DNA from 2 places in the Lelliottia sp. EB106-05-01-XG201 genome. Region 2 is predicted to be linked to the other one. Evidence: predicted binding sites of a transcription regulator. Region 2 holds the regulator's gene; the other holds the start of a gene.
The links. Region 2 encodes PurR, which represses purine synthesis genes. Its sites were predicted from a motif close to CANGCAAACGTTTGCNTG; they were not measured.

Region 1 (7,901 bases), 1.5 Mb from region 2:
CACGATGACTTCAAAGTAATCTTTTTCTGCATCGCCCCGGTGGCCTGCCTGCCGGGGCGTTTTTTTTGGCTCGTTAAAAGAGTAACCCGAAGCTGAAGCGGCTGCTCAGCCCCAGGTCGATGGCCTGCTGAACGGCGGGAACCGCCAGCAGCGCCAGAATGATCGCCGCAACAAAAAGTCGCGTTGCCATCACTTCTCTTCCTGCTGCAGGAGCTGCTGCTCTTTTTGCACTTTGCGCAGCAGGAGCCACATCCGCACGGTTCTCACCGCCATATTACGCGCCGCCGAGCTGGGCGGGAGCGGGTCTGGCACCAGTGCGTCGTGGGAGACGCGGAAAGGCACACTCCCGTTTAGCGTCAGGTTGGCGACAATCGCCGTCAGCGTCCCGATGGTGATCCCGCTGTGCAGGAACAGCTGAACCATCGGCGGGAACTGGCTAAACAGATTGGGCACCAGCACCGGCATCATGCCGAGGCCCAGGGTCAACGCCACCACCATCCCGTTGTTGTTATTGCGGTAGTTCACCTGCCCCAGCGTGCGAATGCCGGACACGGCCACCATCCCGAACATCACAATCCCCGCGCCGCCGAGAACTGGTTTCGGGATCAGCACCACCAGCGCCGCCATTTTGGAGAAAATGCCCATCAGCACCAGAATCATTCCCGAGACGGAAACCACATAGCGGCTGCGAACGCCCGTCAGGCCGATCAGCCCGACGTTCTGCGCAAAGGCGGCGTAGGGGAACAGATTGAAGAAGCCGCAGAAGGTGGTCGCCAGCCCGCAGGTGTTAAGGCCATTGCGCAGCATCACCGCATCCACTTTTTTGCCCACGATATCGCCCGTCGCCATCATCGACGACATGGTTTCCACCATCACGACCACCATCACCATCGACAGCAGCGCGACGGGGATAATGTGAAACTCAGGCTTCGCGAAGGGCATCACCGTCGGCAGGTGGATCCACGGGGTGGTATGGACGAGGCTGAAATTGAGCGGCTTGAAGAAACTCCAGAGCACAGTACCGATTACCAGCCCGATCAGCACGGAGGTGTTTTTAATCACCCCTGAGGCGAAGGTGTAAATGTTGAGGATAATCACCAGGGTGATGGCCCCCATCAGCAGGCAGAACAGATTGCCGAATCCGGGCATTTCGCTTGAGCCGCCGCCAATCCAGCCTCCCGCCACGGGCATAATTGACAGGCCGATCAGCGTGACGATCCCGCCCATCACCACTTTCGGGAAGAAGCGGACCAGGCGGCTAATCCAGGGCGCGCAGCAGAGAATGAAAATCCCGGAGACAATCACCGCGCCGGAAATCCCGCCGATGCCGTACTGCTTGCCGATCAGCACCATCGGGATCAGTGCGGCAAACGTACACCCCTGAATCAGCGGCAGTTTACAGCCCAGCCACTGGGTCGCGCCCATGGACTGAATGATGGTGGCGATGCCGCAGACAAACAGATCGGCACTGATCAGTAGAATAATATGTTCGGGGGGAAGCCCCACCGCGCTGCCCACCACGAGCGGCACCGCCACCGCACCGGCGTACATCACCAGCACGTGCTGCAAACCGTAGAGGATCATTTGGGTTATGGGCAGAATTTCGTCAACCGGAGCGGTTGATCCTGTGGCTCGTGGAGCCGGAATGGCCATGTCTTTCATAAAAAGGTTGTCTCCTGTACGACCCCAGCACACCAATTGGGTTGAAAGCTGAAGTTACGATTCGAAGGCCTTAGCCTCCCTGCGCTGATGAGATCACCAGCATGTTGCGCACACGGAGAGTGTTATGCGTAAGCTGTGCCAGAAATGAATGCGCAAACCCGTGATGAATATATTCTGTGAATTAAATCACGCGTCGTTGGAAATAATGAAATGCCCTGAAATAAGTTTGCGAGGCGAATTCCAATACATACTCTCTGGCGATATCACATTGAGAAGAATTATCTCTCATAATGGTATGGTCATCGCAGATAGCGTCCATATTTTCAAAAGGTTAACGTTTTAAATATTCGGGTTGTCGAGCGAGTTTTTGATATGGCTCGCAAAATGGCGTTTCGAAAAATCCCTCAACCAAACATCGCCTGATAATTGCATAGCGTCCCTGAGTCATTTCAGAATAATAAAGGGAAGCAAATGAATAAATTTATTGTCGCGGATGCGGCGAATTGTATTGGCTGCCATGCCTGCGAAGTCGCCTGCGTTCTCTCCCATCACCAGGATAGCTGGCCGCAGCAGCGAAGTGATTTTCTTCCACGCATTCATGTCATTTTTAAGCGCGGTGCCAGCAGCGCCACCACCTGCCATCACTGCAATGACGCGCCCTGCGTCGCCGTTTGCCCTACCCAGGCGCTGTTGTTCGCCAACGACAGCGTGCAGTTCCGCCAGGAGGCGTGCATCGGCTGTAAAAACTGCGTCATCGCCTGTCCGTTTGGGGCCATTGAGATGGTGGCGAACGACGAGTCATCGCCGCTGCTGGCGCAAAAATGCGATCTGTGCAGTGAAAATGCCTCCGGGCAACAGGCCTGCGTGGCGAACTGCCCGACGCAGGCGCTGCGCCTGGTAGACGAAAAGGCGCTTAACCAGCTCAGGCGCGATCGGCAAATCCGCTCGGCGCTGGGGCAACAGCAGGAGCCGCATCACGGCATCCGACGCCAGGAGATGTTGAACAAACCGCCGCGCATCGGGGCGAAAAAGGTCGATGCCGAACAGCGCAAACAGCATTTCGACGAGATTTACCGCCCGCTTGCAGAGTGCGATGCCGGATATGAAAGCGAGCGCTGCCTGAGCTGCGCGCAAAAAGCCTGGTGCAACTGGACCTGTCCGCTGCATAACGCGATTCCGGATTTCATCCGCCTGGTGAATGAGGGCAAAATTATTGAGGCCGCCGAGCTGTGTCATCAGAGCAGCTCGCTGCCGGAAATCTGTGGCCGGGTATGTCCGCAGGATCGGCTCTGCGAAGGGGCCTGCACGCTGAAAAACGAAGGTGGATCGGTGGCGATTGGCAATCTTGAGCGCTATATCACCGACACCGCCCTGGCGATGGGCTGGCGACCACAAATCGGCGAAGTGGTGCCGCGCAAAGAGCGGGTGGCGGTGATCGGGGCCGGGCCTGCGGGGCTGGGCTGTGCCGATATTCTGGCGCGCGCGGGCGTGCAGGTGGATGTGTTTGATCGTCACCCGGAAATTGGCGGGCTGCTGACCTTTGGCATTCCGCCTTTCAAACTCGATAAACATATTCTTGCGGTGCGGCGCGAAATTTTCAGTGAAATGGGGATTCGTTTTCACCTTAATCAGGAGGTGGGCCGCGATATCGCTTTCAATGAGCTGGTGGACAACTATGACGCCGTGTTCCTCGGCGTGGGCACCTACGGCCTGATGGCCGCTGGGCTGGAGGGGGAAACGCTGCCGGGCGTCATTCAGGCGTTGCCTTTCCTGATCGCCAGTACCCGCGAAGTGATGGGCCTCGAAGAGGTGGCGGAATACCCGCTGACCGAAATCAAGGGCAAACGCGTGGTGGTGCTCGGCGGCGGTGATACGGCAATGGACTGCCTGCGTACTGCCATCCGCCGGGGGGCGGCCAGCGTCACCTGCGCCTATCGCCGCGATGAGCAAAGTATGCCCGGCTCGAAGAAAGAGGTCGGTAACGCACGCGAAGAGGGCGTGGAGTTTCAGTTTAACGTGCAGCCGCGCGTTATCCAGTCCAACCGCAAAGGCCAGGTGAGCGCCATTGGGCTGATCCGCACAGAAATGGGCGAGCCCGGCCCGGATGGACGCCGCCGTCCGCAGCCGGTGGCCGGGTCGGAATTTGAACTGTCTGCCGACGTGCTGATCATGGCCTTTGGTTTCCAGGCGCACGATATGCCGTGGCTGCGCGGGAACGGGATCGCGCTCGACCGCTGGGGGCAAATTTGCACCGGCGGGAAAGATCGCGGCACGACGCAAACCAGCAACGACAAGGTTTTTGCGGGCGGAGACGCCGTTCACGGCGCGGATCTGGTGGTCACGGCGATGGTGGCCGGACGTCAGGCGGCGCAGGAGATGCTGACGCTGTTTAAGCGTAAGGAGGAAGCATGACGCGTTTTATTTTTGCCAGCCCGGAAGCCTGCATTGGCTGTCGGACCTGCGAACTGGCCTGCGCGCTGGAGCACGGCGCGCCGGGCGGTAAACTTCAGCCGCGACTTACCGTGCTGCGCCTGGATACCCTGAGCGTTCCGGTGATGTGTCATCAGTGCGAGAACGCACCCTGCGTGGCGGTTTGCCCGAGCGGAGCGTTATCGATGGGGAGAGAGCGGGTTGAAGCCGATGCCGGAAAATGTATCGGCTGTCAGCGCTGTGCGGTGGTTTGTCCGTTTGGCGCGATCACCATTGAGATTAAGGCTGGGGAATTACCGGCGATGGTGAAATGCAGTCTGTGTGCTGGCAGGGAGCGCGGCCCGGCCTGTGTCGAAGCCTGTCCGACGGCGGCGCTGAGTCTCATGACTGAACAGCAGCTGGTGGCGCTGCGACAAAAGCGCCAGGCCGATACCGTCAGTTGGTGAAGGCTGGCGCGAAAAAATCCCCCCGCTGCGTATCGCCGGGGGGATTTTTTTATCAGGACAGGTTATCCATCCGCGCCCAGAGTTTCTTCGCCACCCTTCGTGCTTCGGCGAAGATCGGTTCGCAGTCGAAGGTAAACTGCCGATTTTCATAGATCATCACGCCGTTGACCATCACACCACTCACGCTGGCAGACCCCATGCCGAAGGCGATATGCCCGGCGATGTTTTCGGCAATAAGCGGCGTCGGAGGCTGATAGTCACACACCGTCAGATCCGCTTTGAAGCCCGCTTCAAGGCGGCCAAAGCGAGCGTTGAAGTTGCGGTTCAGCAGCTCGTTGCCGTTGCTCAATGCGCGGGCAAAGCTGTCCGGCCACAGCGGCCCGCCCGCGTCGCGGTGTTTGAAGAAGGCAAACTTCATCTCCTCAAACATATCGGAGCCAATGCCGTCGGTCCCTAACGCCAGATTGCGTATTTCGAGTAAATGTTGGTTATACCCGACGTGGTTGTTCATATTGGAGCGGGCGTTGTGCACCAGAAAACCGTCGCTGGCATTCAGCAGCGCAATATCCGTTTCGGAAAGATAGAGGCCGTGGGCGACCAGCGTTTTGCTGTCGAGCAGGTCGAATTCGGCGAGGCGCACCAGCAGATCTTTCCCGTAGCGGTGATGGCTGTGCGAAACGTCATACCCGTCTTCGGCGGCGTGAATATGCAGGCCGCGCCCGGTGATTTTGAGCGCTTCTTTCAGCATTCCCAGCCCTTCATCGGGGACGGTAAAGGGCGCGTGAGCCCCAATGTGCGCCTCAACCAGATACGGCTGCTCGCCTTTTTTTCGAGCCGCGTCGATCTCCCCGGCGAAGCGAATGTTCTCTTCGACACCGGCTACCAGCTCTTTGGTGCCGCCGTTACGATCGGTAGTTTCGAAACAGGTCATACCGCGCAGGCCGACTTTCAGGAAGGCGTTACGCAACTGGCTGAGTGAACCGCCGATGTAATCAGGCGAGGCGTGGTGATCAATCACCGCGGTACAACCGCTGCGCACCGCCTCCAGCGCGCAAATCAGCCCGCTGTAGTAGAGCGACTCTTCGTCCAGCGCGCGATCGAGACGCCACCACAGGTTTTTCAGCGTTGAGATAAAATCCGGGCAGGGAGGGATCGTCGCCTGAATGCCGCGCGACAGACCCGAGTAGAAGTGATTATGCGCGCAAACCATCCCCGGCATGACGATTCGCCCGTTCATCTCTTTGCTTTTCGCCTGCGGATAGCGCGCGGCGAGCGACGGACCGACCTCCAGAATGACGTCGTTTTCAATGGCGATGTCGACGTTTTCCCACACTTTCGCCGGATGCAGCTGCACGCCCGTCGCATTTTTCAGAATGATAATACTCATACTTCAACGCCTCCCAGCAGATAGCTGTGGTGCTGATGGACATGGCTGATGATGCGACAGAGCGCGCTCAGCTCCGGTGGAACCTCGGTGAACTGGCTGTCCTGGCCGATCGCGAGCTGCCAGGTTTGGTCGTTCTGCCGGACGTGTACGCTGTGGTTGTCGACGAAGAAACCGGGGTTGCTGCTGTGCAGAAAATCCTGCATCAGGCTGAACACCGTAACTTTGTCTTTGTACGGTTTTCCCTGCCACGGACAGAACTGCGCGCAGTTCCCGCATTCGTTGCAGTACGCATCGAGATGCAGCGTCTGATAGCGGTTCTGGAAGCCCGGTACGGCGATGGAGACGTTGGCGCGGTTCGGGCAGACGTCGACGCACTTACTGCAGATATAGTTGCATTCGAGACAACGGCTGGCCTCCTGGGCAACAAACGCATCGCTGTCGTCTTTGCTGATTTCAGCGATGGCAATCGCCCCTTTGCGCTGATAAACCTGCGCCGGATCGACGTTGTTCCAGTGTTTGTTGGCGTGAGAACTGGCGATATTTTCCCGCGCCAGGATCACGTCCGTCGCCCGCCGGGCATTGCCGATGGCGGCGACGATGGAAGACGGACCACGCTGGACATCGCCAATCAGGAACACGCCCGGTTTGCGGGTCTCCCCGTCGGCATTGACCTCTGGCCAACCCTGTGCGTCCAGCGGAATACCCATCGCGGCCAGCGCGTCGGTGTCCTGCTGTTCCCCGATGGCGGTGATCAGCGTATCGACCTGCATGGTGCGGGTTTCAGCGGTGTCGACCGGGCGGCGACGGCCTTTTTCATCGGGTTCGCCGAGCGTCATCACCCGCACGACAAGCGTCCCATCGGCGTTAAATTGCTCCGGATTGCTCAGGAACTGGAAGGCGACGCCATCATGCAGGGCTTCTTCATACTCTTCCCGCCAGGCCGGCATCTCCTGCTGTGAGCGGCGATAGACGATGGTGGCTTTTTCTACCCCCGGTACGCGCAAGGCCGCACGGGCGCAGTCCATCGCCGTATTCCCCGCGCCGACAATGGCCACGTGTTTGCCGAGATGCAGAGTATCGCCGCGGTTAAATTCGCGCAGGAAGTCGAGGGATTTGCGCACGTTCGGGTTATCGCCGCGCAGCTTCACGCCGCTGTTTTTGTTGGTTCCTGTGCCGACCAGCACATAGTGGAAGCCCTGCTGCTGGAGTTTTTCCACGCTCAAATGCGGGTCGCAGCCGTAGACAATTTTCACCCCGTGGTCGACCACAAAATCGATGTCATGCTGGATGAGTTCGCCCGGGATGCGGAACTGAGGAATGATGTTTTTGACCACGCCACCGGCGTTCTCTTCGCGTTCAAACAGTGTCACCGGATGTCCGGCGCGAGCGAGGAAGTAGCCCGCCGCCAGCCCCGCGGGACCCGCGCCGATCACGGCGACCGGATGAAGTGAACCGGAACCCGCGGGTTTGTGCCAGCGACGCTGATACTCCTCCCAGCCTTTTTCGAGGGCGATTTTTTTCAGTTCGCGGATGTTGAGTGCGCTGTCGTAATCGAGGCGCGTACAGTTGTACTGGCACTGGTGATCGCAGATATGACCGGTGATGGCGGGCAGGGCGTTGCGTTGATAGATCAATTCGAGCGCGTCGGCATATCGCTGCTGCCCCAGCAGGCTGATGTATTCCGGAATGTCCTGCTTGATGGCACAGGCGTTGACGCAGGGGGCGACGTAGCAATCGAACATTGGCAGCGGTTCGGCGACTTCAATGCGGTCCTCCGGCTTCCAGCTTTTCTGGGTATAGGCCATGGTCGTCGCTTTTTCGGCCAGCGCGTTCAGGCGCGCGACGTCAATCTGCGGCATCTCCCAGCAGTTGGAGGACTCCAGCTCATGCAGGCAGGCGGTCAGGCGCAGGTAGCCGCCGGGTTTGAGCAGATCCGTCGCCATGGTGATCGGGCGAATCCCGGTTTCGAAGATCTC
Region 2 (7,901 bases):
ATTCAGTCTCCTCGCAGCGGCCAGGACATTCAAATCACCTCCCTGAGCGAAGACTACTGGGTTCGCCATTACGTTGGCGCGCGCCGCGTGATGACACCGAAAACCATTCGCTAATCCCTGCCCTGCCGCGCCGTCGGCAGGGTAAGTTCCTCTTTTGCATACCCTTTCAATTTGCTACTCTATCCATGCACTCAATAGGGTTATTGGCGTGCAACACTATAATAAGGAGAGAAGCAATGTCGTTCGAATTACCTGCATTACCGTATGCAAAAGACGCCCTGGCTCCGCACATTTCCGCGGAAACCCTGGAGTATCACTACGGCAAACACCATCAGACCTATGTCACTAACCTGAACAATCTGGTGAAAGGCACTGCGTTTGAAGGCAAAACGCTGGAAGAGATCGTGCGTAGCTCTGAAGGTGGCGTGTTCAACAACGCGGCTCAGGTCTGGAACCACACGTTCTACTGGCACTGCCTGGCCCCGAACGCCGGTGGCGAACCGACCGGTGAACTGGCTGCAGCGATCAATGCCGCGTTTGGCAGCTTTGCAGATTTCAAAGCGAAGTTTACTGACGCCGCAATCAAGAACTTCGGTTCTGGCTGGACGTGGCTGGTGAAAGAGGCTGATGGCAAACTGGCTATCGTTTCCACCTCTAACGCAGGCACCCCACTGACCACCAGCGCGAAACCGCTGATGACCGTCGATGTGTGGGAGCACGCTTACTATATCGATTACCGTAACGCTCGCCCGAACTACCTTGAGCACTTCTGGGCGCTGGTTAACTGGGAATTTGTGGCGAAGAACTTCGCCGCGTAAGAGACACGCAGAAGGGTTTTGCCCTTCTGCGTTTTTGGTTTATTCCGTCACGCTGGCCGGTTCCGGCTGTTTGCGACCGGATGTGAGAACCAGCAGCAGACCAAGAGCCGCAATAATCGCCCCCATCACCGGGACAAAGCTGTATCCCAGCCCGCCCGAAATCACCGCCCCACCCGCTGCCGCGCCGAGCGCATTACCGAGATTAAACGCGCCGATATTCACGGACGACGACAGACCCGGCGCTTCGTGTGCCACACGCATCACGCGCATCTGCAACGGCGGAACCACCGCAAAGGTCGCCGCGCCCCACACCACCATCGCAATGGCCGCCCCGAATTCGTTACGCGCCAGCCAGGGAATGGCGAGCATAATCACAATCAGCAGGGTTAAGAAGCCTTTCAGCGTACCGGTAACCGAGCGATCCGCCAGCTTGCCGCCGAGATAGTTCCCGAGTGAGAAGCCAACGCCGATCAGGACCAGCATCGCCGTCACAAACAGCGGCGTCGCGTGGGTAATGTCATGCAGCACGGGAGAGATATAGGTGTAGAGCGTGAACATCGCGCCTGCGCCGAGCACCGTCGTTAACAGGGCAGACAGCACCTGCGGGCGCACCAGCACCGACAGCTCTTTGCGCACGTCCGGGCGCTCGCCCGCCTCGCCTTTCGGCAGGGAGAAGAACAGCGCGATCATCGCCACCACGCCCAGCCCGGCGGTCGCCAGGAACGACATTCGCCAGCCAATCACTTCCCCGAGCCAGGTCGCCGCCGGAACGCCGCCAATGTTGGCGATGGTCAGGCCCATAAACATCGTCGCCACCGCGCTCGCCTGTTTATGTTTTGGCACCACGCTCGCGGCCACCACTGAGCCTAAGCCAAAGAACGCGCCATGGTTCAGGCTGGTCAGAATGCGCGACAGCAGCAGCGTCGTGTAATCCGGCGCAATCGCCGACAGCACGTTGCCGAGGGTAAAAATCGCCATCAGGAAGATCAGCGCATTGCGGCGGGCGCGATGGGAGAGCAATAGCGTCATGAGCGGCGCACCGATCATCACACCAATTGCATAGGCGCTGATGAGCATCCCCGCCGCTGGAATGGAGACGTCCACGCCTTTAGCAATGACGGGCAGCAGCCCCATCGGGGAAAACTCGGTGGTGCCGATGCCAAAAGCGCCAATCGCCAGGGCCAGCAGGGGAAAATTGATTTTCATTGTTAACTCCGGATGCCGTGTCGTCGTCATCGCGCGACACGGGACTAAGATGGCAAAAGCATGACATCAATCACAAAAAATGAGAAGTTAACAAATTAGCAAAAGATTTTTGCAGGATGGGTAACAATCAGGGAGAGGAGACGAGGGAGAGAACTCTCCCTCGCTTAAATCAGTGCAGGGCTGCGGTCAGACCTGCTGCAACAATCAAAGCCAGCACAATAACGGTCGTGGTCAGCGAAAACTTCAGATCGGTACTCATCAATTTTTCTCCTTTTAATCACCTTACGAAAAGTGAGCTTGCTCATTTTTACACAGTTTACCCCAAAAATCTTCCTGGATTTAGACTGATAACCGTTTTTGCTCTTCCCCTTTTCATCAAGATAAGACAAAATTCCACGCTAAATTTATAAGCGTACCGGCCACTGACCCCCTCCTGACGTTCTGAGTCGTTTTCCCGGCGTATCGCAATTCACATTGCGAGATAAGGGTGAGAGAAGGCAAACGTTTACCTTTAAGTATTTCAGGAGTTTAAGATATGGTCTGGAGTGACATGTAATGGCAACAATTAAAGATGTGGCGAAACGCGCAAACGTTTCCACTACAACCGTATCACATGTAATTAACAAAACGCGTTTTGTTGCGGAAGAGACGCGCAACGCCGTATGGGCTGCCATCAAAGAGCTGCACTACTCCCCGAGTGCCGTGGCGCGCAGCCTGAAAGTGAACCACACCAAATCGATCGGCCTGCTGGCGACCAGCAGCGAAGCCGCCTATTTCGCGGAGATCATCGAAGCCGTTGAGAAAAACTGCTTCCAGAAGGGCTACACCCTGATCCTTGGCAACGCCTGGAACAGCCAGGAAAAGCAGCGCGCTTACCTGTCGATGATGGCGCAAAAGCGCGTCGATGGCCTGCTGGTGATGTGTTCTGAATACCCGGAATCCGTGCTCTCCATGCTGGAAGAGTACCGTCACATCCCGATGGTGGTGATGGACTGGGGCGATACCCGCGCCGATTTCACCGACTCCGTGAACGACAACGCCTTCGAAGGCGGCTACATGGCGGGCCGTTACCTGATTGAACGCGGCCACCGCGAAATCGGCGTGATCCCGGGTCCGCTGGAGCGCAACACCGGCGCAGGCCGTCTGGCTGGTTTCATGAAAGCGATGGAAGAAGCGCTGATCACGGTGCCGGAAAACTGGATCGTGCAGGGCGACTTCGAGCCGGAGTCCGGCTATCGCGCGATGCAGCAGATTGTCTCCCAGTCACATCGCCCGACCGCGGTCTTTATCGGCGGCGATATTATGGCGATGGGCGCGCTTTGCGCAGCCGACGAACTCGGTTTGCGCGTCCCGCAGGACATTTCTGTGATCGGGTACGATAACGTGCGCAACGCCCGCTACTTCACCCCGGCGCTGACGACCATTCACCAGCCGAAAGACTCGCTGGGTGAAACGGCCTTCAACATGCTGATGGACCGCATCGTCAGCAAACGCGAAGAGTCGCAGTCGATTGAAGTCCACCCGCGCCTGATTGAGCGCCGCTCCGTCGCCGACGGTCCGTTCCGCGACTACCGCCGTTAATCACCTCTGAGGGGCCGGTTATTCCGGCTCCTTCAGCCACTCTCTGTTCAGCGTTTCGCTATCCCCCAGATACTCCAGCAGCCACGCCAGGGCCGGTGACATATCGTTTTGCTGCCAGGTCAGGCAACAGGCCGCATCCGGGAACGGGTTTTCCAGCGTTAAGGCCACCCACTCACCGCGATCGATACGCGGACGCGCGAAATGCACCGGCACCATCCCGACGCACAGCCCTGCGGAAAGACAGGTCGCCGAGGTTTCCCAGTCAGGGGCCACCACCCGCCGCTGGTTATCCAGCAGCCAGGTGATGCGTTTTGGCAGCGATCGGGACGTATCTTCCAGCACCAGCGACGGCCAGTTGCGCAACGTGTCATCGCTCAACGGGCCTTCAATAGCGGCGAGGGGATGATCGCGCGCCACGACGCAGGTCCAGCTCAGGGCTCCCATATCGCGAAAGGCATAACGTCCGCCCACCGGGATCGCCTGCGTGGCACCGATCGCCATCTCCACCCTGCCGTCAGAGAGCGCATCCCACACGCCGTTGAACACCTCCTGGGACACGCGCAGCTCCACGTCCGAGAAGTGGCGGTAAAAATCGACCACCATCTGGCGGGTGCGTTCCGGTTTGACGATGTTATCCACCGCAATGGCGAGATGGCCGCGCCAGCCGTTGGCAATCTGCTGACACTGCTCGCGGGTGATCATCATTTTTTTGATAACAGATCGCCCTTCTTTCAAAAACCAGACGCCCGCAGGCGTCAGGACGACGTCGCGGTGGCGGCGCTCAAACAGCGGAACCGCCAGCCACTCTTCAAGCTGACGCACGGTATAGCTTACCGCAGACGGAACGCGGTGCAGTTCCTGGGCCGCGCCGCTAAAGCTGCCGTTGCGCGCAACCGCATCAACCACTTCTAAGGAATATTCAGACCACATTTTTTGCCTGCAAAATTTTTGAATGCAACCACCAAATATTAGCGTTTCACAAGGCAGTTTGCACTCCCTACACTCTGCGCCAGTGAATACCCGCCCTCTTTAGGAAATAAAAACAATGCAACCCAACAAAGGATTCCTGGTCTGGCTCGGCGGCTTAAGCGTGCTGGGCTTCCTGGCCACCGACATGTACCTGCCCGCGTTTGCCGCGATGCAGGCGGATTTACAGACCCCAGCCGCCGCCATCAGCGCCAGCCTGAGCCTGTTCCTCGCCGGTTTTGCCTTCGCGCAGCTGCTGTGGGGGCCGCTCTCCGACCGCTACGGTCGTAAACCGATTTTACTCTTAGGTCTGGCGATTTTTGCCGTCGGCTGTCTGGGCATGCTCTGGGTGCGCGATGCGACCTGGCTTCTGGTACTGCGTTTTATCCAGGCATTCGGCGTGTGTGCCGCGGCGGTGACCTGGCAGGCGCTGGTCACGGACTACTATCCCGCTTCACGCGTGAACCGCATTTTTGCCACCATCATGCCGCTGGTCGGTCTTTCTCCGGCCCTGGCCCCGCTGCTCGGCAGCTGGATCCTGGTGCATTTTGACTGGCAGGCAATCTTCGCCACCCTGTTTATCATCACCCTGGTGCTGATGTTACCGGCCTTCGCGCTGAAACCGGCGCCAGCCAAACCGGCTGAAACGACGGATAATCGCGTCACCTTCCTCTCCCTGCTGCGCTCCCGCGCCTATCGCGGCAACGTGCTGGTCTACGCCGCCTGTTCCGCCAGCTTCTTTGCGTGGCTGACCGGTTCGCCGTTTATTCTGCACGATATGGGCTACAGCCCGGCGGTGATTGGTCTGAGCTATGTCCCGCAAACCATCGCCTTCCTGGTCGGCGGTTATGGCTGCCGCGCGGCGCTGCAAAAATGGCAGGGACAGCAGATGCTGCCGTGGCTGCTGGTGCTCTTCGCGGTGAGTGTGATTGGGACCTGGGCCGTTGGCTTTATTCCAGACGTCGGGCTGACGGAGATTCTGATCCCGTTCTGTGTGATGGCCGTGGCGAACGGTGCGATCTATCCTATCGTGGTGGCGCAGGCGCTGCGTCCGTTCCCGCATGCGACGGGGCGTGCAGCGGCGCTGCAAAACACGCTGCAGCTGGGTCTGTGCTTCCTGGCAAGCCTGATTGTTTCGGCGCTCATCGCCACCCCGCTGATGACCACCACCAGCGTGATGCTGGCGACCGTGGTTCTCGCCGCGCTGGGCTATCGCATGCAGGCCTCAGCGAAAGATCGGGTAAGCGAAACGGCACAAGCATAATCGCGCCAGCAATTATGTGACATTTTAGTGATTAGGCTGCTAATAACTTTCGGTTGAATCACCGTTTTTTGCAGCCTATACTAAATTTGCTTCACACAAATACGATAAATATTATGTGTTAACGGGAGCCGGAGTGCTCCCGTTTTACCATGGAAGGCCTTTCGGTAAGGGTTATCTCCCTTCCTCTGTTCTACGTCGGATATTAGCCTCGCGGAAAAACCGTGGGATTTCTCACAAACCATAAAAAACGGCTACGCTGTTTGAAGGTTCTGATCACAGCAGGTGATGGAGAAGCTATGAGTTCATCGTGTATAGAAGAAGTCAATGTCCGGGACAATGACTGGTTTCGGATCGTCAATGAATTACTGAGTCGGGCGGGCGTCGCGATTAACGGGTCTGCCCCATCCGATATTCAGGTAAAACACCCCGATTTTTTCAAACGCGTTCTGCAGGAAGGTTCGCTCGGTCTGGGCGAGAGCTACATGGACGGCTGGTGGGATTGCGAGCGGCTGGATATGTTTTTCCATAACGTTCTGCGCGCCGGGCTGGAAAACCAGCTCCCTCACCGCCTGAAAGACACCCTACGTATCGCCTCTGCGCGATTGCTCAATCTGCAAAGTAAAAAGCGGGCGTGGATTGTCGGGAAAGAGCATTACGATCTCGGAAACGATCTTTTCAGCCGCATGCTTGACCCGTTCATGCAATATTCCTGCGCCTACTGGAAAGACGCCACCACCCTTGAAGATGCACAGCAGGCCAAGCTGCGTTTAATCTGCGAAAAACTGCAGCTTCAGCCCGGCATGCGGGTTTTGGATATCGGCTGCGGCTGGGGCGGACTGGCTTATTACATGGCGAAAAATTACGGCGTGAGCGTTGTCGGCGTGACCATTTCCGCCGAGCAGCAGAAGCTGGCGCAGGAGCGCTGTGCGGGTCTGGATGTGACTATTCTGCTGCAGGACTATCGCGATCTCGACGACCAGTTTGACCGTATCGTCTCCGTGGGGATGTTCGAGCACGTCGGTCCGAAGAATTACAGCACCTATTTCACGGTTGCCGACCGCAACCTGAAACCGGAAGGCCTTTTCTTGCTGCACACCATCGGTTCCAAAAAGACGGATCATTCCGTTGACCCGTGGATCAACAAATACATCTTCCCGAACGGCTGCCTGCCCTCAGTTCGCCAGATTGCCGATGCCAGCGAGTCGCATTTTATTGTCGAAGACTGGCACAACTTTGGCGCGGACTACGACACGACCCTGATGGCCTGGCATTCTCGTTTTATCGCCTCATGGCCGGAAATTGCTGATAACTATTCGGAACGCTTCAAACGGATGTTCAGCTATTACCTGAATGCCTGTGCAGGGGCGTTTCGCGCGCGGGATATTCAGCTCTGGCAGGTGGTGTTTAGCCGCGGTGTGGAACACGGATTGCGCGTGGCGCGGTGAGGTTATGGCTTTTGTAGGCCGGGTAAGCGCAGCGTCACCCGGCAACAAACGTGCTCATCTTCAATGAATAAACCCCGACTATCCGGGGTTTATTTTATTCGTCTTCCGACGTCAATTGACTCGCTAATTCTTTCGCCGCCAGCACGCGCTCAACGGTATCCACAACCGCCTGGGTCTGCGGATCAATTTCGATATTAATGCGATGGCCGAGTTTTTTCGTGCCCAGCGTCGTACGCTGCAAGGTTTCCGGAATTAAATGCACGCAGAAACGCGTCGGCGTGACTTCACCTACCGTCAAACTAATCCCATCCACGCCAATAAATCCTTTGTACAGGATGTATTTCATTAATGAGGAGTCCTGGACCTTAAACCAGATCTGGCGATTATTTTCCGAGGTCAGAATTTTGGATACTTCAGCGGTGGTGATAATATGGCCCGACATTAAATGCCCGCCGATTTCATCGCTGAATTTCGCCGCGCGCTCAACGTTGACCATATCGCCCACCACCAGCTCGCCGAGATTGGTAATACGCAGCGTCTCTTTCATCAGATCAAAGCTAATGCGATTCCCGTTAATCTCTGTCACCGTCAGACAACAGCCATTGTGGGCCACCGATGCGC

Region 1: a site for PurR is predicted at 1,878-1,895, ahead of AC3WS9_RS05480 (nucleobase:cation symporter-2 family protein). Genes of this name have one in related genera too.

Annotation. Positions count from the first base shown of each region.
Region 1 is NZ_JBYTDV010000001.1:1,172,851-1,180,751, forward strand. Features, by position in the region: gene AC3WS9_RS05475 (NTP transferase domain-containing protein) at 1-19, shown strand, start outside; gene AC3WS9_RS05480 (nucleobase:cation symporter-2 family protein) at 190-1,662, opposite strand; gene ygfT (formate-dependent uric acid utilization protein YgfT) at 2,134-4,074, shown strand; gene AC3WS9_RS05490 (4Fe-4S dicluster domain-containing protein) at 4,071-4,538, shown strand; gene ssnA (putative aminohydrolase SsnA) at 4,591-5,925, opposite strand; gene ygfK (putative selenate reductase subunit YgfK) at 5,922-7,901, opposite strand, start outside.
Region 2 is NZ_JBYTDV010000001.1:2,641,455-2,649,355, forward strand. Features, by position in the region: gene AC3WS9_RS12435 (C40 family peptidase) at 1-114, shown strand, start outside; gene sodB (superoxide dismutase [Fe]) at 237-818, shown strand; gene AC3WS9_RS12445 (MFS transporter) at 858-2,024, opposite strand; gene cydH (cytochrome bd-I oxidase subunit CydH) at 2,194-2,283, opposite strand; gene purR (HTH-type transcriptional repressor PurR) at 2,580-3,605, shown strand; gene punR (DNA-binding transcriptional activator PunR) at 3,624-4,535, opposite strand; gene punC (purine nucleoside transporter PunC) at 4,651-5,835, shown strand; gene cfa (cyclopropane fatty acyl phospholipid synthase) at 6,132-7,280, shown strand; gene AC3WS9_RS12475 (riboflavin synthase subunit alpha) at 7,375-7,901, opposite strand, start outside.